3 regions of the Agrobacterium sp. O3.4 genome follow, and region 3 is predicted to be linked to each of the others. Evidence: predicted binding sites of a transcription regulator. Region 3 holds the regulator's gene; each other region holds the start of a gene.
The links. Region 3 encodes LexA, which represses DNA repair genes until DNA is damaged. Its sites were predicted from a motif close to TGTTCNNNNTGTGTTCNG; they were not measured.
Positions count from the first base shown of each region.

Region 1: the regulator LexA is predicted to act here: its motif matches at 1,537-1,554, upstream of M0412_RS18280 (helicase-related protein).
Region 2: the regulator LexA is predicted to act here: its motif matches at 4,918-4,935, upstream of recA (recombinase RecA).

Region 1 covers NZ_JALPZP010000003.1:229,661-236,484, reverse strand. Annotated here, with positions in the region: gene tesB (acyl-CoA thioesterase II) at 1-23, opposite strand, end outside; gene M0412_RS18285 (ubiquinone biosynthesis hydroxylase) at 80-1,324, shown strand; gene M0412_RS18280 (helicase-related protein) at 1,782-4,877, shown strand; gene M0412_RS18275 (RNA-binding S4 domain-containing protein) at 4,882-5,298, shown strand; gene fdxA (ferredoxin FdxA) at 5,457-5,795, shown strand; gene holA (DNA polymerase III subunit delta) at 5,883-6,824, opposite strand, start outside.
Region 2 covers NZ_JALPZP010000001.1:701,605-708,428, reverse strand. Annotated here, with positions in the region: gene M0412_RS03415 (glutathione S-transferase family protein) at 1-226, shown strand, start outside; gene M0412_RS03410 (VOC family protein) at 302-685, opposite strand; gene alaS (alanine--tRNA ligase) at 802-3,465, opposite strand; gene recA (recombinase RecA) at 3,700-4,791, opposite strand; gene M0412_RS03395 (carbohydrate kinase family protein) at 5,038-5,979, shown strand; gene M0412_RS03390 (pseudouridine-5'-phosphate glycosidase) at 6,009-6,824, shown strand, end outside.
Region 3 covers NZ_JALPZP010000001.1:1,201,211-1,208,034, reverse strand. Annotated here, with positions in the region: gene M0412_RS05835 (ComEC/Rec2 family competence protein) at 1-222, shown strand, start outside; gene M0412_RS05830 (glutathione S-transferase family protein) at 242-919, opposite strand; gene lexA (transcriptional repressor LexA) at 1,333-2,055, opposite strand; gene M0412_RS05820 (VOC family protein) at 2,268-3,149, shown strand; gene kdsA (3-deoxy-8-phosphooctulonate synthase) at 3,149-3,994, shown strand; gene eno (phosphopyruvate hydratase) at 4,132-5,406, shown strand; gene M0412_RS05805 (septum formation initiator family protein) at 5,751-6,068, shown strand; gene pdhA (pyruvate dehydrogenase (acetyl-transferring) E1 component subunit alpha) at 6,222-6,824, shown strand, end outside.

The sequences.
Region 1 (6,824 bases), on a different contig from region 3:
GACGTTTGCGAGGGATGCGACATTTTTTCGACCTGCTCCGGCTGTAGGAAGATGTCACATGGTCTATAGTGCGGCTATGATGCGTGCACAAGATTTGAGGAGAAGCGCGATGCTGGACGTGGTGGTGGCAGGCGGCGGATATGTCGGCCTTTCGGTTGCTGTCGCAATCAAGCAGGCGGCCGGGCACCTCAATGTGCAGGTGATTGAGGCTGCTCCTGATGATGTGTGGAAGAAAGATGTGCGCGCCTCCGCCATTATTGCGGCGGCCACGCGCATGCTCGACGTCTTCGGCATATGGAGCGAAATCGAGCCTGAAGCGCAGCCCATCAACAGGATGATCGTCACCGATTCGAAGACTGCCGATCCGGTTCGCCCGGTGTTTCTGACCTTCGATGGAGCGGTGGAAGAGGGCAGGCCGTTTGCCCATATGGTTCCGAATGTTGCGATGGTCGGGGCGCTGAGGGGCCTGTGCGACCGCCTCGGCATCGAAATCCGCCACGGGCTCAGCGTTTCCGGCTTTACCGCGGGTGCGCAATCGACGGCAATCAGCCTTTCCGACGGCTCATCTGTCGACGCACGATTGTTGATTGCCTGCGACGGGGTTCGCTCAGCGCTGAGAGATATGGCCGGCATCAAGACCGTGCAATGGGATTATGACCAGGCCGGTATCGTCACCACTGTCGAACATGAGCGGCCACATGAGGGCTGCGCGGAAGAGCATTTCCTGCCGTCAGGACCTTTCGCCATCCTGCCGCTCAAGGGAAACCGGTCGTCGCTTGTCTGGACCGAACGCAAGGCTGATGCCGACAGGCTGGTGGCCTCCGATGATCTGGTGTTTGAGGAGGAACTCGAGCGCCGGTTCGGCCATAAGCTCGGATCTATCCGCCCCGTCGGGCCCCGCCGGGCCTTTCCCCTCGGCCTGACGCTGGCGCGCTCCTTCGTTGCCCCTCGTTTTGCGCTTGCCGGCGATGCGGCGCATGGCATTCACCCGATCTCGGGGCAGGGTCTCAATCTCGGCTTCAAGGACGTCGCGGCTCTCGCCGAAACCGTGGTTGAGGCCGATCGTCTTGGTCTCGATATAGGCTCTCTCAATGTTCTGGAGCGTTATCAGTCCTGGCGGCGTTTCGATACGCTGCGAATGGGCGTGACGACGGATGTGCTTAACCGGCTTTTCTCCAATGATGTCGGTCCCATCCGCATCATGCGCGATTTCGGTCTTGGCGTGGTCGATCGTTTGCCGGGTCTGAAATCCTATTTCATCGGTCAGGCAGCCGGCACGACGGATGCAAATGCGCCGCGCCTGCTTAGCGGCCAGACGCTCTGATCCAGCACCTTTCGCAGGTTCCAGATCGGCTTTTCCGCGATTGCCGCTTGACAGTCGATTCCGGTATTTTCTGTCTGAAGGTTTTGCCATAAAGCTGAATCCGGCCAAGGACTTATCCGGATTCATAATCTTGTATGGGCCGTGCTTTCACCAACCAGATGTTGCGGAGAACAAAAGCTGAATCACCGTGAGTCAGCGATTCGTATTCGATTCGTTCGCAGACTGTTCTTTGCCACGCCTGATTCCGTTTTCGCCGGATTCTTTTTTCTTGATTAACCGGCTGAATCTGCATGGAAAATTGCGGGAATGAGGCATCTTGCATCAGTTTGCAATCAAGGCCTATTGCCTTTGCCGACGGGCGTTGCCATGTGTGGTGCGCGTGTCCACGTCCATGATGGCGCAGGGCACGGCAAGCAGATGAAGTCGATTCGCGGATAGTACGTTGAATTTTCGCCCCATGATCCTGAGCGGCCGCGGTGTCACGGCCGTTCTCGGCCCCACCAATACCGGCAAGACCCACTACGCGATCGAGCGGATGGTCGCGCATGGCAGCGGTGTCATTGGCCTGCCGCTGCGTCTTCTGGCGCGCGAGGTTTATACCCGCCTGGTGGAGAAGGTGGGTGCGCCGAACGTGGCGCTGATTACCGGCGAAGAAAAAATATCTCCTCCCAAAGCCAAATATTCCGTCTGCACCGTGGAAGCCATGCCGCGCGAGACGACCGCCGCCTTTGTCGCGATCGACGAAGTTCAGCTCGCCGGCGATCTGGAGCGCGGCCATATCTTCACCGACCGCGTGCTGCATCTGCGCGGGCGGGAGGAAACACTGCTTCTGGGTGCCGGCACGATGCGCCCGATCCTTGAAAAGCTGCTGCCGGGAATTACGGTGGTCGAGCGGCCACGCCTGTCGCAGCTCTTTTATGCAGGGCAGAAAAAGATTACCCGCCTGCCGCAACGCACGGCAATCGTCGCGTTTTCGGCAGAAGAAGTTTATGCCATCGCCGAGCTGGTGCGCCGCCAGCGCGGCGGCGCGGCCGTGGTGATGGGCGCTCTCTCACCGCGTACGCGTAACGCCCAGGTCGGGCTCTACCAGTCCGGCGATGTTGAATATCTGGTGGCGACCGACGCCATCGGCATGGGTCTCAACCTCGATGTCGATCATGTCGCCTTTGCGCAGGACCGTAAATTCGACGGTTATCAGTTCCGCAATCTCAATCCCGGCGAAATCGGCCAGATCGCCGGCCGCGCCGGCCGCCATCTCCGCGATGGCACCTTCGGCGTAACGGGGCGCGTCGATCCGTTCGACGACGAGCTGGTGGAGCGGATCGAAACCCATCAATTCGATGCGGTGAAAGTGCTGCAATGGCGGACGAAAAATTTCGATTTTTCCTCCATCGCCAATCTGCGCCTGAGCCTTGATGCCGCTCCGACAATCCAGGGACTTTCCCGAGCCTTACCCGCCATCGACCAGCAGGCGCTGGAATATCTGTCGCGTTACCCCGAAATCATCGACGTGACGACGAGCGATGCGCGGGTGGAAAAACTCTGGGAGGCCTGCGCGCTTCCCGACTATCGCCGTATCGCGCCAGCCCAGCATGCCGACCTGATCTCGACGCTTTATTTCGACCTCGTGAAACGTGGTGCGGTGAACGAAGATTTCATGGCTGAGCAGGTGCGCCGCGCCGACCGCACGGATGGAGAGATCGATACATTGTCTGCGAGGATTGCGCAGATCAGAACATGGACTTATGTATCGAACCGCCCAGGATGGCTTGCCGATCCGACACACTGGCAAGAAAAGACGCGGGAAATCGAGGATCGATTGTCCGATGCGCTACATGAAAGGTTGACGAAACGCTTTGTTGATCGCAGGACATCTGTGCTCATGAGGCGCCTGAGAGAGAATGCGATGCTTGAAGCTGAAATCAGTGTAAATGGTGATGTCTTCGTAGAAGGACATCACGTCGGCCAATTGGCCGGATTCCGGTTCACGCCGGTGTCGGGAATGGAAGGGCCGGATCAGAAGGCCGTGCAAGGTGCGGCCCAGAAGGCGCTCGCTCTCGAATACGAGGCGCGTGCAGCGCGTCTGCATGCCAGTGGAAACGGCGATCTCGCTTTGAGCTCCGATGGTCTGGTTCGCTGGTTGGGCGAACCGGTGGCCCGCCTTTCGGCAGGTGATAACATCATGAAGCCGCGGGTGATCCTGCTGGCCGACGAACAGTTGAGCGGCAATGCCCGTGACCATGCGCTGGCGCGCGTCGAACGTTTCGTCAATCATCAGATTGCGACCGTGCTGAAGCCACTGGATGACATTTCGCGCGCCGAAGACCTTCAGGGTCTGGCGAAGGGTCTGGCGTTCCAGCTGGTCGAAAATCTTGGCGTTCTGTTCCGCCGTGACGTCACCGAAGACGTGAAGTCGCTGGATCAGGATGCACGTGCCTCCATGCGCCGCTACGGCGTGCGTTTCGGTGCCTATCACGTCTTCCTGCCTGCACTGCTGAAGCCGGCTCCGGCCGAGCTTGTCACGCTGCTCTGGGCGCTGAAGAATGACGGCCTCGGCAAGCCGGGTTATGGCGATCTCATTCCGGTTCTGGCCGCCGGCCGCACCTCGGTGGTGACCGATCCCGCTTTCGAGCGGATGTTCTACAAGCTTGCCGGTTTCCGTTTCCTTGGAAAGCGCGCCGTTCGTATCGACATTCTCGAGCGCCTGGCCGATCTCATCCGTCCGCTGTTGCAGTGGAAGCCCGGCCAGCAGCCGCGTCCGGAAGGCGCTTATGACGGCCGCCGTTTCACGACGACGACCGCGATGCTTTCCATTCTCGGCGCAACGCTTGACGACATGGAAGAGATCCTCAAGGGTCTTGGTTACCGCGCCGATCAGGTGACGGCGGAAGAGGCGCAGGCCTTCCTCGCCAATCAGGCCGGGGCTGCTGCTCCGGCCATTGCCGATCAGGTGACGGCAGACGAGGAAAGCGCTGAAACCGAGCAGGACGAGCCGGCTTCCGAAGAGCAGGCATCCGAGACGGTGGCTGTTGCGGAAGTCGAAGCCGCTGAAGAAGCGCCGGTTGCGGAAGCTGTCAGCGAGGAGGCTGCTGCTGGCGAAGCCGTACCCGCTGAAAGCGCTGAGGCAACCGAGCCGAAGCCCGTTCTTCTGTGGCGTCCTGGTGGCCGCAATGAAAACCAGCGCGGCGACAACCGTCGTCCCGGCAATCGCGGTCATGGTCGTGAACAGGGAGCGCGCGAGCAGGGTGAGCGTCGTGGCGAAGGCCGTCGTGACAATCGTGACGGTGCAAATCGTGACGGGGCAAATCGCGAAGCTACCAATCGCGGCGGTGAGGGCGAGCGCAAGCGTGATGGCGGACGCCCTGATCGCGGCAATCGCAATGATCGTCAGGATCGTGGCGAGCGCAAGGACAGGCCTGATCGTAACGACCGCGGCGGAAAGCCGCAGGGTCAGCAGCGGTTCGAAGCCAAGCCACCCCGCAAGGAGAAGCCGATCGATCCGGATTCGCCTTTCGCAAAGCTCGCTGCTCTCAAGGAGCAGCTGAAGAAGTAAGCCCATGGGGAGCAACGAACAGCCACTGGAGAGCGCGCGTCAGCGTCTGGACAAGTGGCTGTTCTTTGCCCGCATGGCCAAATCCCGTTCGCTTGCCCAGGGCTACGTCCAGTCGGGTCACGTCAAAGTCAACGGTGTCACTATTCGCCAACCCAGCCATACGGTAAAGGCGGGTGACAGGCTCGATATCGGTTTCGAGCGCATGGACAGGGTGCTGGTCGTAAAGTCCGGAGGGGCACGGCGCGGACCCTACGAAGAAGCAAAACTTCTCTATGACGATCTGACGCCGCCCCGCGACCCATCCGACCGGTTTAGTCCGCTGGAGCAGGCGATGCGTGAACCGGGCAGCGGTCGTCCGACAAAAAAAGAGCGCCGGGCGCTCGACAGGTTTCTGTCTGATAGTGACGGAAGCAAAGATTAGAATAAACCTCCCGGCCGGACCCGTTTTTCAGAATTGTTTATCCTTGCTATCTGAAGTCAAAGGCATTACGTCCTTTGCGAAATTGCCCTGTCTGAATTCCGGGCGTCGGCTTGTGTTCCGAAGCCCAAAGACCCGGTCTGCATATTCTGGAGTTCATCATGACATATGTCGTGACCGACAATTGCATCCGCTGCAAATACACCGATTGCGTTGAAGTCTGCCCCGTGGACTGCTTTTACGAGGGTGAAAATTTTCTCGCCATCAATCCTGACGAATGTATCGATTGCGGTGTGTGCGAACCGGAATGTCCCGCCGAGGCGATCAAGCCCGATACAGAGCCGGGTCTCGACAAATGGCTGACGCTCAATGCCGAATATGCGGCGATCTGGCCGAACATCACCATCAAGCGTGACCCGATGCCGGAAGCCAAGGAAATGGACGGCGTAGCAGGTAAGCTGGAGCTTTATTTCTCCGCCGAACCTGGACAGGGCGACTGATTTTTCAACGATACGGCGTCTTCTGCGCCGTTATTTTTAAAGCCCTCGCAGCCCAGGCGCGAGGGCTTTTTGCTGCAGTTCAGCGGGTCATCCGCCGCGGCCCGATTGCAGGGTGGTCGACAGCAGCGTCAAAAGAGCCACGCTGTCTTCCAGGCTTTGCCGCTGGCGGCTTTGCAGTATGGCGGCCTGCAGACGGTTCATTTCGCGGGCGATCGCCGCTGGCTGCCATGTCCGCAACGCCCTTTCGATGATCGGCTTTCGGCGAAAATGGATGTGGCGTCCTAGTGTCTGCATCACCTGCCCGGCCTGCTGCTTTTTCTCGTCCATCTCCGCCCGCATCTGGTCGAGCAGCTGGAATTGCTTGAGGCACCCCTGAAGCACGAGGAAGATCGGCGTCTTAGATGCAACGATCTTCTGGGTGGCGTGGAAAAAGGCGTTTCTGTCGCCTTTCAGGATGGCATCAACGGCATCGTCAGCGGAAACCGTGCTGGCGTCGCCGATGATCGCCAGCACATCTTCTTCTTCAATCACTTCTGCGCCACGGCAATAAAGCGCCAGCTTGCGGATTTCGTTGCGCGACGCGATGCGGTCGCCGCCGAGGGATTCGATCAGCCTTTGCCGTGCGGCGGGCGCGATGCGCAGATTGTCGCTGGAAAGCTCCTGATCGATCAATGCGTTCAACGATCGCGCATCGTCCGCATAACAGGGGATCGCGGCGATTGAGCGTGCGGGTTCCGCGATCTTGCGCAGCCCCGTGCCCTTCTTGATATCGCCAGCCTCTATGATCAGGAAGCTCGCCTCAGGCGGTGTCTCGGCCAGAAACTGGAGCGCGTCCACCAGTGCTTTTTCGGCCGCCGCACCCTTTACCCAAACGAGTTTCTCACCACCGAAAAGGCCGATGGCGTTCACCTCATCGAGAAGGCGACCGGGATCGCCCTGCAGATCGGATGCGGTCAACTTCAGTGACGCGAAGGCGTCATCGGGATCGATGCCGGTCTTTTTGGCGATGAGGCTTGCCCGCTCCGACAC
Region 2 (6,824 bases), 500 kb from region 3:
CACGCTTGAGCGCGCCGTCAGCGAAAACCGCTTCATCGCCGGCGATCTCTTCACCGCGGCCGATGTTTATGTCGGTGCCCATATCGGTTGGGGGCTACACTTCGGCACGATCGAAAAACGCCCGGCCTTCATCGACTACATGGCGCATCTCACCGAACGCCCGGCCTTCAAGCGTGCCGCCCAGCTTGATGAAGATGCGGCGAAGGATCTGCAGGCAACCGGATAATCGGTCTGCGATATTGCGAAAAACAAACCACGGCCCGTCCGAAAATCGCCCATAGGATCGGTTTTTGCGGCGGGTCTATTCATGGGATTGGCCGAGCGGTTCTCCAACTTCGATTGCATGCCCGTCCGGATCATAAAAGCGGAATACTCTCTGCCCCCAGGCCTGCTCTTGCACGGAATGAATAAGCTCCACATGCGGTGAGATATTTAGAAAAGCCGCATCCACATCTGCGTGCTCGAAATAGAGCAGCAGATTTCGCCTGCCATAGGGCTCTTCCATGCCGGATGGTGCCTGCCACACCGTCTCCTCAAGCGACCGCCCCTCATGAATGGCAAAGCCGCCTTCAAAGAGAACGAAATCCCCGAAGTCCCGCAATATTCTGAGGTCGAGCCGGTCACGATAAAACGCCTTGGAGCGGTCTATATCGCGCACGAAAGGGATGGGATTTACAAAGCGCATCGCATGACCTCCTCCCTGTCTTCAGCGCTCGATGATCCATACCATCTCTCGCCAGCCGCAGCGCAGAATTAAAAAAGGCGGGGTAAAACCCCGCCCCTTCCTCAATCTTTTCCGGATCAGGCCGCCAGTGCCGCAGCCACCGCTTCGATGGCCTCCTGCGCCTTGGCGCCATCCGGGCCGCCGGCCTGTGCCATATCCGGGCGTCCGCCGCCGCCCTTGCCGCCAAGTGCGGCTGAAGCGGTGCGGACAATATCGACAGCACTGAAACGGGCCGTCAGATCTTCGGTAACGGCAGCAACGGCGCTTGCCTTGCCATCCTCGGAAACCGCAATCAGCAGCACAACGCCGGAGCCGATATTGGCCTTGGCCTCATCGGCAAGACCCTTGAGATCCTTGGCATCGATGCCAGCAAGCGATTTCGCAAGGAAATTGACGCCCGCGACCTGCTGCACATCGTTTGCGCCGGCATCCGACGAACCACCGCCCATGGCCAGCTTCTTGCGGGCATCCGCAAGCTCACGCTCCAGCTTCTTGCGCTCGTCAAGCAGCCCTTCAACGCGCGACAGCACGTCGCCCGGCTGAACCTTCAGCGACGACGCCAGAGCCTTCACCCTCTCATCCTGCTCGGCAAGATAGGCGAACGCACCCTGACCGGTGACGGCCTCAAGACGACGCACGCCGGAACCGACAGCGCTTTCGCCGAGAATGCGGATGAGGCCAATCTGACCGGTGGCAGCCACATGGGTGCCGCCGCAAAGCTCAACGGAATAGGGACGATTGGCTTTTGCGCCATGCAGGCCGGTGCCCATCGACACCACGCGAACCTCGTCGCCGTATTTTTCGCCGAACAGCGCCATGGCACCTTCGGCAATGGCATCGTCAACGCTCATCAGGCGGGTGACAACAGGCGAGTTCTGCAGCACGATCTCGTTCGCCATGTCCTCAACGACCTTCAGCTCCTCGGCCGACATCGGCTTGGGATGTGAAACGTCGAAGCGCAGGCGCTCGGGCGCAACCAGCGAACCCTTCTGGGCAACATGGGTGCCGAGCACTTCGCGCAGCGCCTCATGCAGCAGGTGGGTTGCGGAATGGTTGGCACGCAGACGCGAACGGCGATCATGATCGACCGTCAGCTGTACGGCTTCATCGACCTTCAATCCACCCTTGGACACCGTGCCGGAGTGCACAAAAAGGCCTTCGCCCTTTTTGTGGGTTCCGGTGACATCAAAGCTGCCAGTTTCGCCGACGATGACACCGGTATCGCCCATCTGGCCGCCCGATTCACCGTAAAATGGCGTCTGGTTGACGATAATTTGCACCGTCTCGCCCTCGGCAGCACTATCGACTGCCTTGCCATCCCTGACGATCGCCTGAATGACGCCCTCAGCGGTTTCGGTGTCGTAGCCCAGGAACTCCGTTGCGCCGAGCTTTTCCTTCAGCTCGAACCACACGGTTTCCGTTGCCGTATCGCCGGAGCCGGCCCAGTGCGAGCGGGCTTCCGCCTTCTGGCGCTGCATGGCATCGGTAAAACCGGAAATATCGACGCCGATTTCGCGGGCGCGCAGCGCGTCCTGTGTCAGATCGAGTGGGAAACCATAGGTGTCGTAAAGCTTGAAGGCGGTTTCGCCATCCAGCATATCGCCCTTGTGCAGGGTCGAAGTAGCATCGGACAGCAGCGACAGGCCGCGTTCCAGCGTCTTGCGGAAACGGGTTTCCTCAAGTTTCAGTGTCTCGGAAATCAGCGCCTCGGCCCGAACCAGTTCGGGATAGGCGCGACCCATCTGCTGGATCAGCGCCGGCAGCAACCTATAGATCAGCGGCTCGCGCGAGCCCAGGAGCTCGGCATGGCGCATGGCGCGGCGCATGATGCGGCGCAGAACATAACCACGACCTTCGCTTGATGGCAGAACGCCATCGGCAATCAGGAAGGAGGCCGAACGCAGATGATCGGCGATGACCCGGTGGCTGGCGCGGTGCTCGCCTTCGGCCGGAACCCCGGTTGCCTCGACGGAAGCGGCGATCAATGCGCGGAACAGGTCCGTGTCGTAATTGTCGTGTTTGCCCTGCAGCAGTGCCGAAATGCGCTCGAGGCCCATGCCGGTGTCGATCGACGGGCGCGGCAGGTCGATGCGTTCTTCCTTCGTCAGCTGCTCATATTGCATGAAGACGAGGTTCCAGATCTCGATGAACCGGTCGCCATCCTCTTCCGGCGAGCCGGGCGGGCCACCCCAGATATGATCACCGTGATCGTAGAAGATTTCCGAACAGGGACCACAGGGACCGGTATCGCCCATCGCCCAGAAATTGTCGCTGGTCGCAATGCGGATGATGCGGTCGTCGGAAAAACCGGCGATCTTCTTCCAGAGATTAAAGGCCTCGTCGTCGGTGTGATAGACCGTGACCAGCAGCCGGTTGCGGTCGATGCCGAATTCCTTGGTGATCAGGTTCCAGGCATGGGTGATCGCCTCTTCCTTGAAATAATCGCCGAAGGAGAAATTGCCGAGCATTTCGAAGAACGTATGGTGACGGGCGGTATAACCGACATTGTCGAGGTCGTTATGCTTGCCACCGGCGCGCACGCATTTCTGCGCCGAAGCGGCGGTGGAATAGGGACGGCTTTCAAGACCGGTGAAGACGTTCTTGAACTGCACCATGCCGGCATTGGTGAACATCAATGTCGGATCGTTGCGCGGCACCAGCGGGCTGGAGGGCACGATCTCGTGTCCATTCTTTTTGAAGTAGTCGAGAAAGGTCGACCGAATTTCATTTACACCGCTCATGCCCACACACCGCTCACAGCTGGAGTCCATCATTGCCATCACAAATGACGGCTATATTGCAAAATCAATGGCTTTTATCGTCCGTATCCTGCCCTGTCCAGCCATGCAGGTAAACCAAGGCGCATCGACAAACAAAAAGGGCCAGGCGAGGGAAAATCGCACGGCCCATTTCGTTTCGATCAGCTCATTTCGGCAAAACGGCCCGACAATTCATGCCCGGCCGCTTTTGAGGTGTCAGCCCTCGTCGCCGTCACCGTCGCTATCGCCGGCATCCGGACCGCCATTCTGCAGGAAGCGGTCAGCGATCAGACCGGCATTCTGGCGCAGCGCCAGCTCGATCTCATTGGCCGTTTCCGGATTGTCGCGCAGGAAGGTCTTGGCGTTCTCACGCCCCTGCCCCAGACGCTGGCTGTTATAGGAGAACCATGCACCGGATTTCTCGACGATACCGGCCTTCACGCCGAGATCGACAAGCTCGCCGGTCTTGGAAACGCCTTCGCCATACATGATGTCGAATTCCACCTGCTTGAAGGGCGGCGCCATCTTGTTCTTGACGACCTTGACGCGCGTCTGGTTGCCGACCACCTCTTCGCGTTCCTTGACGGCGCCGATACGGCGAATGTCGAGACGCACGGAGGCGTAGAACTTCAGCGCGTTACCGCCCGTCGTCGTTTCCGGCGAACCGAACATGACGCCGATCTTCATGCGGATCTGGTTGATGAAGATCACCATGCACTTCGACTTGGAGATCGAAGCGGTCAGTTTGCGCAGCGCCTGGCTCATCAGACGCGCCTGAAGACCTGGCAGGCTGTCACCCATCTCGCCTTCGATTTCCGCCCGCGGCGTCAGCGCCGCGACCGAATCGACGACCAGAACGTCGACCGCGCCGGAACGAACCAGCGTATCTGTGATTTCCAGTGCCTGTTCGCCGGTATCCGGCTGCGAAATCAGCAGGCTCTGCAGATCCACACCCAGCTTGCGGGCATAGACCGGATCAAGCGCATGTTCGGCGTCCACGAAGGCGCAGATGCCACCCTTCTTCTGGGCTTCCGCAATGGTCTGCAGCGCCAGCGTCGTTTTACCCGAGCTTTCCGGACCATAAATTTCAACGATGCGCCCCTTCGGCAGACCGCCGATGCCGAGCGCGATATCCAGGCTGAGCGAACCCGTCGAAACGGTTTCCACTTCAACCACATTTTCATTGGAACCGAGCTTCATGATCGATCCCTTGCCGAACGAACGTTCGATCTGGGAGAGCGCCGCTTCCAGTGCCTTGCTTTTATCCACGGATTTATCCTCTACGAGACGCAAAGAATTTTGTGCCATCTGAACCACCTTTAGGTTATTGAAGCCGCACAGGCAATGAAGCAGTATGGAAATGGTATGTACTCCATTTGTTCTCATTTCGCAAGGCGCAGCCAGCATATTGAAAACAAATAGCGATAAGTGGTTTGTTCTATCTTTGTTTTTCGGCTCCGGCCTATCGCCGCAAACGGGAAGTGACAGGGAAACGGACAGGAGGTTCGGCCGAATCGTCCGGCCTTTCCATCCGCCAAAGAGGGAAACGCAAGCGTGAAGAAAATACTCGTTCTGGGCGGCGCGCATATCGACAGGCGCGGCATGATCGAGACTGAGACGGCGCCCGGCGCCAGCAATCCCGGCTCCTGGATGGAGGAGGCAGGCGGCGGTGGTTTTAACGCGGCGCGCAATCTTGCCCGGCTCGGTTTTGCCGTCCGCATCATCGCGCCACGCGGCGGCGACGTGACGGGCGAAGCGGTGGCGGAGGCCGCAAAATATGCCGGCGTCGAAGATACGCCCTTCATTTTCCTTGACCGTCGTACGCCGAGCTACACTGCCATTCTGGAGCGTGACGGCAATCTGGTCATCGCGCTTGCCGATATGGACCTCTACAGGCTCTTCACCCCGCGACGCCTGAAAGTGCGTGCCGTGCGTGAGGCGATCACGGCAAGCGACTTTCTGCTCTGCGATGCCAATCTGCCTGATGACACGCTGACCGCGCTCGGCCTCGTCGCCCGCGCCTGCGAAAAACCGCTCGCCGCCATCGCCATTTCACCCGCCAAGGCGGTGAAACTGAAGGGCGCGCTTGCCGATATCGACATCCTCTTCATGAACGAAGCAGAAGCACGCGCGCTCACCGGAGAGACGGCGGAAAATGTTCGCGACTGGCCCGGCATTCTGCGCAAGGCCGGGCTTGCCGGCGGCGTCGTCACCCGCGGCGCAAGCGAGGTCGTGGCTTTCGATGCGACGCAAACCGTAACGCTCAACCCGCCCCTTATCCGCGAGGTGAAGGACGTGACCGGCGCCGGCGACGCCATGGCCTCCGGTTATCTTGCCGCGATCGCCGAGGGAAAGACCATCGCGGAAGCGCTGAGACAGGGTGCGGCGGCGGCGGCCATCACCGTACAATCGCCCTTCGCCACCTCGCAGGATTTATCAAAAGACAGTGTCGATGCCATGTTGGGACTTGTTCCCGCAGCTGAAATACTGGCATGAACCCGCTTTCAAGAACTGGAACAGAATAAATGACCCGCCCAATCTCCCCGCTCCTGCCCATCGTTTATTCACAGGAAGTCGCCGCCGCCAAGCAGCGCGGTGCGCCGATCGTCGCACTTGAATCGACCATCATCACCCATGGCATGCCCTATCCCGGCAATATCGAGATGGCCGAAAGCGTCGAACAGATCATTCGGGACCAGGGCGCCGTTCCGGCGACCATCGCCGTCATTCACGGCACCCTGCATATCGGCCTCGAAAAGGACCAGCTGGAGGCGCTCGCCCAGACCACTGACGCCATGAAGGTCTCGCGCGCCGATATCGCCTTCGCAATCGCCGAGCGCCGCACCGGTGCCACCACGGTTGCCGCCACCATGATCGCCGCCGCCCGCGCCGGCATCCGCGTTTTCGCCACCGGCGGCATCGGCGGTGTGCATAAGGGCGCGGAAGAGACCTTCGACATCTCCGCCGATCTGACCGAACTGGCCAAGACCGGCGTCATCGTCGTCTGCGCCGGCGCCAAGGCGATCCTCGATATTCCGAAGACGCTCGAGGTTCTCGAAACCAACGGCGTGCCCGTCGTCACCTTCGGCTCGGAAGAATTCCCGGCCTTCTGGTCGCGCTCCTCCGGCCTGGCGAGCCCGCTTTCGCTGAACAGCCCGGCAGCAATCGCCAATTTCCAGGTAACCCGCGAACAGCTCGGCATCGATGGCGGCATGCTGATCGCCAACCCCGTGCCGGAAGAAGACGAAATCCCGCGCGAGGAGATGGACATCTACATCAACCGCGCCATCTCCCATGCCGAGCGCGACGAAGTCACCGGCAAGGCGGTCACGCCCTATCTG
Region 3 (6,824 bases):
TCAGGTGCGCTTCTGCTCAACCGGGATATATTGCGGCGCATTGGTTCGGTGGAAATAAACTTTGCCGACAGCGATCAGCCTGCGGTCGTCGGACGGCTGCGCGCGGCGATTGCCGGGGCGGACAGGCCATGGAGCGAGCACCGCTATTACAACTGGAAAACCGACCGTTTCGAATACGAGGTGCCGGAACCAGTCAGGCAGTTGCTGGCGACACCGCAATGAACGTCGCCAGCATGGATATTCAGACCTTCACACGCAGATCGGCAGTCATTTCACCAATGCCGCCGATTTCCTCCTCATGCGCCGCATCGCGCCAGATCTCATTCAAACCGGCTTCATACCATTCACGCATGGCGGGCAGGGCCAGCAGCCGGTCGCAATAGGCTTTTGCCGCAGGTGAAAGATCAGCGCCATAGGTCTGGAAACGGAACGCGACAGGGCAGAAGAAAGCATCGACCGCCGTGAATTTCTGACCGGCAAGATAAGGACCGCCGAATTTTGTCAGACCTTCGCTCCATAGCGCATCGATGCGCTTTATGTCTGCCGCAAGCCCGGCATCGCCACCCTTCGGCTTGACCCGAATACCGACCGACATCGGATAAAGATTGCGCAGCGAGGAAAAGCCGGCATGCATTTCACTCGCCGCCGAACGCGACCATGCCCGCGCCTGCTTGTCGCCTGCCCAGACGCCCTGGTGCCGTTCTGCGAGATATTCGGCGATCGACAGCGTTTCCCATATCGTCACGCCATCATCGACAAGGCAAGGCACTTTGCCGGTCGGCGAGAAGCTGGAAAAGGCGACACCTTCGCCAAACGGAACAAGTTTTTCATCAAAGGCGATACCCAGAGTGCGCATCAACACCCACGGCCGCAGTGACCATGAAGAGTAGTTCTTGTTGGCGATGTAAAGATCGTACATGGCTTATCTCCCGGATATGACGCGCATTTCTATACCTGTCGGGGCATGATGGAATATCGAAAATAATCCATGGCACTCATAAATCGCGTTGATGAATGGCAGGGGCTTTGCATCGAGTGTCACCATTCGGTGGCAGCGTCAGGCCGGCCGCATCCCGCAAGCGTCAACGACCTCACGCGATCAGAAGTCCACGGCGTACGACGCATTGGTGATAACAGGCCGGTGAGGAGTGCGCGACAAAGATATCCATATGAAACTGGAACTGATCTTTACCAGACGAGATGTATCCGTCTGCGGGAAGAATAGGAGTGCCCGAGACTCACATGGTCAGTCGAACTAAGAAATTGCCGTTATCTTCGACAGGCGCCGCCGCATGACGACACCTGTCTCGAGAGAATGACGGCCAATTCAGATCAATGGTAACGGCGTATAAGCCCGACCAGCTTGCCTTGAATTTTTACCCGGTCAGGCCCGAAGATACGGGTTTCATAAGCGGGGTTGGCGGCTTCCAGCGCGATGGAAGCGCCCTTGCGGCGGAACCGCTTCAGCGTCGCTTCCTCGTCATCCACCAGTGCCACGACGATATCGCCCGGATTGGCGGTATTGCTGTTGCGGATGATGACGGTATCGCCGTCGAAAATCCCCGCCTCGATCATCGAATCGCCCTTAACTTCGAGCGCGTAATGTTCACCCGAACCCAGCATGTCCACCGGTACGGCAACATCATGGGTGTTGTTCTGGATGGCGGAAATCGGCACGCCGGCGGCGATGCGGCCCATGACCGGCACCGTGGCAGCACCACCGAGATCGTTGGCGGGCGCCTTGGGCGCAGGTGCGGGTTCCGGTGCCTTCGGTTTGCCGAGGCTGCCTTCGATGACGCTTGGCGAAAAGCCGCGCTGCGGCCTCGCACCAGGCGCATAGGCCTCCGGTAGCTTGATGACTTCCAGCGCCCGTGCCCTGTTAGGTAGCCGGCGAATAAAGCCGCGCTCTTCGAGGGCGGTTATCAGCCGGTGGATGCCGGATTTGGAAGCAAGATCGAGTGCGTCCTTCATTTCATCGAAGGAGGGCGGCACGCCGGACTCTTTCATTCGTTCATGAATGAAGAGAAGCAATTCCTGCTGTTTGCGCGTGAGCATGAGGAAAACACCCTTGAGAATCGTAGTGGAGGTCGCGAAACAAATACAGAACGAACACTATATGTTCCATATGTGTTCCGCAATCCCCTAAAATTTCGTGAAGCTGCTATCTGTTGTTTTGATAATTTGCCTGAAAGCACGAAATTGTGCTTTTCTGCCGTCCGGACTGTTCCGGCATGGCCATGCCGCATGCGACAGGAGGAAGCAGGGAAATGACGAAACCATACCACATCGACCATCTCGTATTGCCTGTCGAGCACATCGACATTGCGGCAAATCGCCTTGGAAACCTGGGATTTACGGTAGCGCCTGCGGCTCTTCACCCCTTCGGCACGCAGAATGCCTGCGTTTTTTTCGCCGATGGAACGTATCTGGAGCCTCTCGCAATCGCTAACCCGGCTAACTATAATGCATCGATTGATCGCGGAGATGTGTTCACCGGGCGGGACCAGGCCTTCCGGAAACAGGTTGCAGGCGAGGGATTTTCCGCTCTGGTCGCTGCGACACAGGACGCTCGTGGCGATCACGACCGATTCGTAGCCGCGGGCCTCTCGGCCGGGAATGGCTTTGAATTTTCGCGGCCGGTCAAAATGCCGGATGGTTCGCAGAGCGAGGCGGCCTTCCGGCTGGCTTTTGCAGCAGGCGGTTCCGCGGAGGATTTCTTTCTGTTCAGTTGCCAGCGGCTGCAGGCCCTGCCGGGCGACCGCTCAGTGCTGGAGCGCCATGCTAACGGCGTTTCCGGTCTCAGCGAGATCGTCCTGTTTTCCGGTGGTGATGCGAATGCGGTGCGGCTAATCGAAACTGTTTTCGGCTGTGATGGCAAAATGTCCCCGGATGGTGATGTGCTTTTCGCAACCGGCAATGCCCGCATAAGACTGACGCAAAAGCCGGTCTTCGGCGGACATGCCTTTAATATTCCCGAAGAGGGCGGCGGTGGATTGCGCGGCGCAGGCATCGTCTTTTCCGTTCGCGATCTTGCCGTGACAGAAGCGGTACTTGCTGCTAATGGCGTGTCCAGCACAGAAGCGGCTGGCCGGCTGGTGGTGCCCGCAGCACCCGGTCAGGGCGTTGCCTTCGCCTTCGAGGAAAAATGATGAGCGTTACGAACAATCTCAAAGTCACCGCCGGCGATGGCGCCAGCAAGGTCTCCTTTTCCAATACCGAGCGTTTTTCGCTGATTGCCGGCCCCTGCCAGATGGAAAGCCGCGAACATGCCTTCATGATTGCCGGCGTGCTGAAGGAACTTTGCGACAGCCTGGGCATCGGCCTCGTTTATAAATCCTCCTTCGACAAGGCGAACCGCACGTCGCTTTCCGGCAAGCGCGGCATCGGCCTTGACAGCGCGATGCAGGTTTTTACCGATCTGAAGAAGGAATACGGTTTTCCTGTTCTGACTGACATTCACACCGAGGAACAATGCACTATCGTATCCGAAGTGGTGGATGTGTTGCAGATTCCTGCCTTCCTCAGCCGCCAGACCGATCTTCTCGTCGCCGCCGCCAGGACCGGCCGCGTCATCAACGTCAAGAAGGGCCAGTTTCTGGCGCCCTGGGACATGAAAAACGTGCTGGCCAAGCTCAACGAAAGCGGCAACCCGAATGTGCTCCTGTGCGAGCGCGGCGCGTCCTTCGGTTACAACACGCTGGTCTCCGACATGCGCTCGCTGCCGATCATGGCTTCGCTCGGCGCGCCTGTTGTCTTCGACGCCACCCATTCGGTGCAGCAGCCGGGCGGGCAGGGCGGTTCCACCGGCGGCCAGCGCGAATTCGTCGAGACGCTTTCGCGCGCGGCCGTGGCGGTCGGTGTCGCCGGCCTCTTCATCGAGACTCATGAGGACCCGGACAATGCACCGTCTGACGGCCCCAACATGGTGCACCTGAAGGACATGCCGAAACTGCTGGAAAAGCTTCTGGCCTTTGACGCGATCACCAAAGCCTGAGGCCGTGCGTTTCGTTTGTGCCAATCGATTTTAAATGGCGGGCGCTCCGTTTCTGCCGCCCGCCGTCATTGTAATTTCTTCGTCATCGTCTAAGACAGGCGACGGAAAATATCTGTTCCATTCCCAAGGGAGAGACCATGACTGCCATTACCGATATCATCGCGCGCGAAATTCTCGACAGCCGCGGCAACCCGACTGTTGAAGTCGATGTTTACCTCGAAGACGGCTCCATGGGCCGTGCGGCCGTTCCCTCCGGCGCCTCGACCGGCGCGCATGAAGCGGTTGAGCTGCGCGATGGCGGCAAGCGTTATCTCGGCAAGGGCGTGGAAAAGGCGGTTGAAGCCGTCAATACGGAAATCTTCGACGCCATCGGCGGTTTCGACGCTGAAAACCAGATCCAGATCGACCAGATGATGATCGCGCTTGACGGTACGCCGAACAAGTCGCGCATCGGCGCCAACGCCATCCTCGGTGTGTCGCTCGCTGTCGCCAAGGCTGCAGCCGAAGCCTCCGGCCTGCCGCTTTACCGTTATGTCGGTGGCCCGAACGCGCATCTGCTGCCGGTTCCGATGATGAACATCATCAATGGCGGCGCGCATGCCGACAACCCGATCGATTTCCAGGAATTCATGATCCTGCCGGTTGGCGCGGAGAACATCCGTGAAGCCGTGCGCATGGGCTCGGAAGTGTTCCATACGCTCAAAAAAGAACTGTCCGCACAGGGCCACAACACCAATGTCGGCGATGAGGGCGGTTTTGCACCGGGTCTCGAAAGCGCGCCGGCAGCACTCGATTTCATCATGAAGTCGATCGAAAAGGCTGGCTACCGTCCGGGCGACGACATGTTCATCGGTCTTGACTGTGCTGCGACCGAATTCTTCAAGAACGGCAACTACGTTTATGAAGGCGAAGGCAAGACCCGTTCGCCGATCGAGCAGGCCGAATATCTGGCTGAACTCGTTGCCAAGTATCCGATCATCTCCGTCGAAGACGGCATGGCGGAAGACGACTGGGACGGCTGGAAGGCTCTGACCGATCTCATCGGCAACAAGTGCCAGCTGGTCGGCGACGACCTCTTCGTCACCAACTCCGCCCGCCTTCGCGATGGTATCAAGATGGGTGTCGCAAACTCCATCCTCGTCAAGGTCAACCAGATCGGCTCGCTCTCCGAGACGCTCGATGCAGTTGAGACCGCACACAAGGCTGGTTACACCGCCGTCATGTCGCACCGTTCGGGCGAGACGGAAGATTCCACCATCGCCGATCTCGCTGTTGCGACGAACTGCGGTCAGATCAAGACCGGCTCGCTTGCCCGTTCCGACCGGCTCGCAAAGTACAACCAGCTGATCCGCATCGAAGAAATGCTGGGTCCGCAGGCTGCCTACGCCGGCCGTTCGATCCTGCGCGGTTAATTCCGGCAGTATTGGTTTGTGATGCGGCCCGCCGCCTTGGCGGGCTCATTCAGAGGCGAGCGGTAGCATCCGCATTCAGTTACCCGGACCTGATCCGGGGTCTAGCGCGATCAAGTCCTTGATCGCGAAAGACTCTCCCCACAGCGCAGACGCGCTGTGGCTGGATGCCGGATCAAATCCGGCATGACGAGGGTTCTTTTGACGTCGCTGCCGTTCTTAGCCCGCCCTCCGGCGGGCTTTTTTCATGCCCAATTGCCAATCGCAATTTAAGGTCAACGGATAGTTAAACAATCCGGCTTAGTCTCGAGACTCAAAGGTTATGCGTTTTAAGGCTTCTCTGCGGCATGTGGACCAGACATCATAAAAAGAGACGATTCGGCCGTTTGATCGTTCCGGCCATCACGATCGCTTTTCTTTCCTATTTCGGCTATCATTCCATCCATGGCGACTTCGGCCTTCAGGCAACGGAGCGGCTGGAGCGGCAGCGTATTGCCAGAACAGCGGAGCTTGCAAAGCTGACGCAGGCGCGTGTAGCGCTGGAGCGGCAGGTGGAATTGCTGAGCGACGGCTCGCTGGAGCGGGACATGATTGATGAAATTTCCCGTTACCAGCTGAATATGTCCCGCACGGACGAAATTGTCATCATGAACACATATTTCTGATTAACCGAAATCTGGTTAATTTAACATTTGTGATTTATTCACAGCATCTTAGCGTGAATATGTGCCATGCGTTTAAAGCATTGCTGCATGGCATTTTCTTGCATATGGTACGCGCCAATCTATCCATTCAAACGGCAACTCAGGGAGGGATGAATGGCGCCGCGAAAACCAGCGACCGTATCCGGCCGCAAGACCACGGCAAAGGCTGCAACCGAATTCACCGGCAAGAACAGCCCGGACTTCTCGAAGGAAGACGAACTTCACGCCTATCGTGAAATGCTGCTCATCCGCCGTTTCGAGGAAAAGGCCGGCCAGCTCTATGGCATGGGCTTCATCGGTGGTTTCTGTCACCTCTACATTGGCCAGGAGGCCGTCGTGGTCGGCATGCAGATGTCGCAGAAGGAAGGTGATCAGGTCATCACCGCCTATCGTGACCATGGCCACATGCTGGCTCTCGGCATGAGCGCCCGTGGCGTCATGGCCGAGCTGACCGGCCGCAAGGGCGGCCTGTCGAAGGGCAAGGGCGGCTCCATGCACATGTTCTCCAAGGAGAAACATTTCTATGGCGGCCACGGCATCGTCGGCGCACAGGTTTCGCTTGGAACCGGTCTTGCCTTCGCCAACCGTTATCGTGGCAACGACAATGTTTCCGTGACCTACTTCGGTGATGGCGCTGCCAACCAGGGCCAGGTCTATGAGAGCTTCAACATGGCTGCTCTCTGGAAACTGCCGATCATCTATATCGTTGAAAACAAC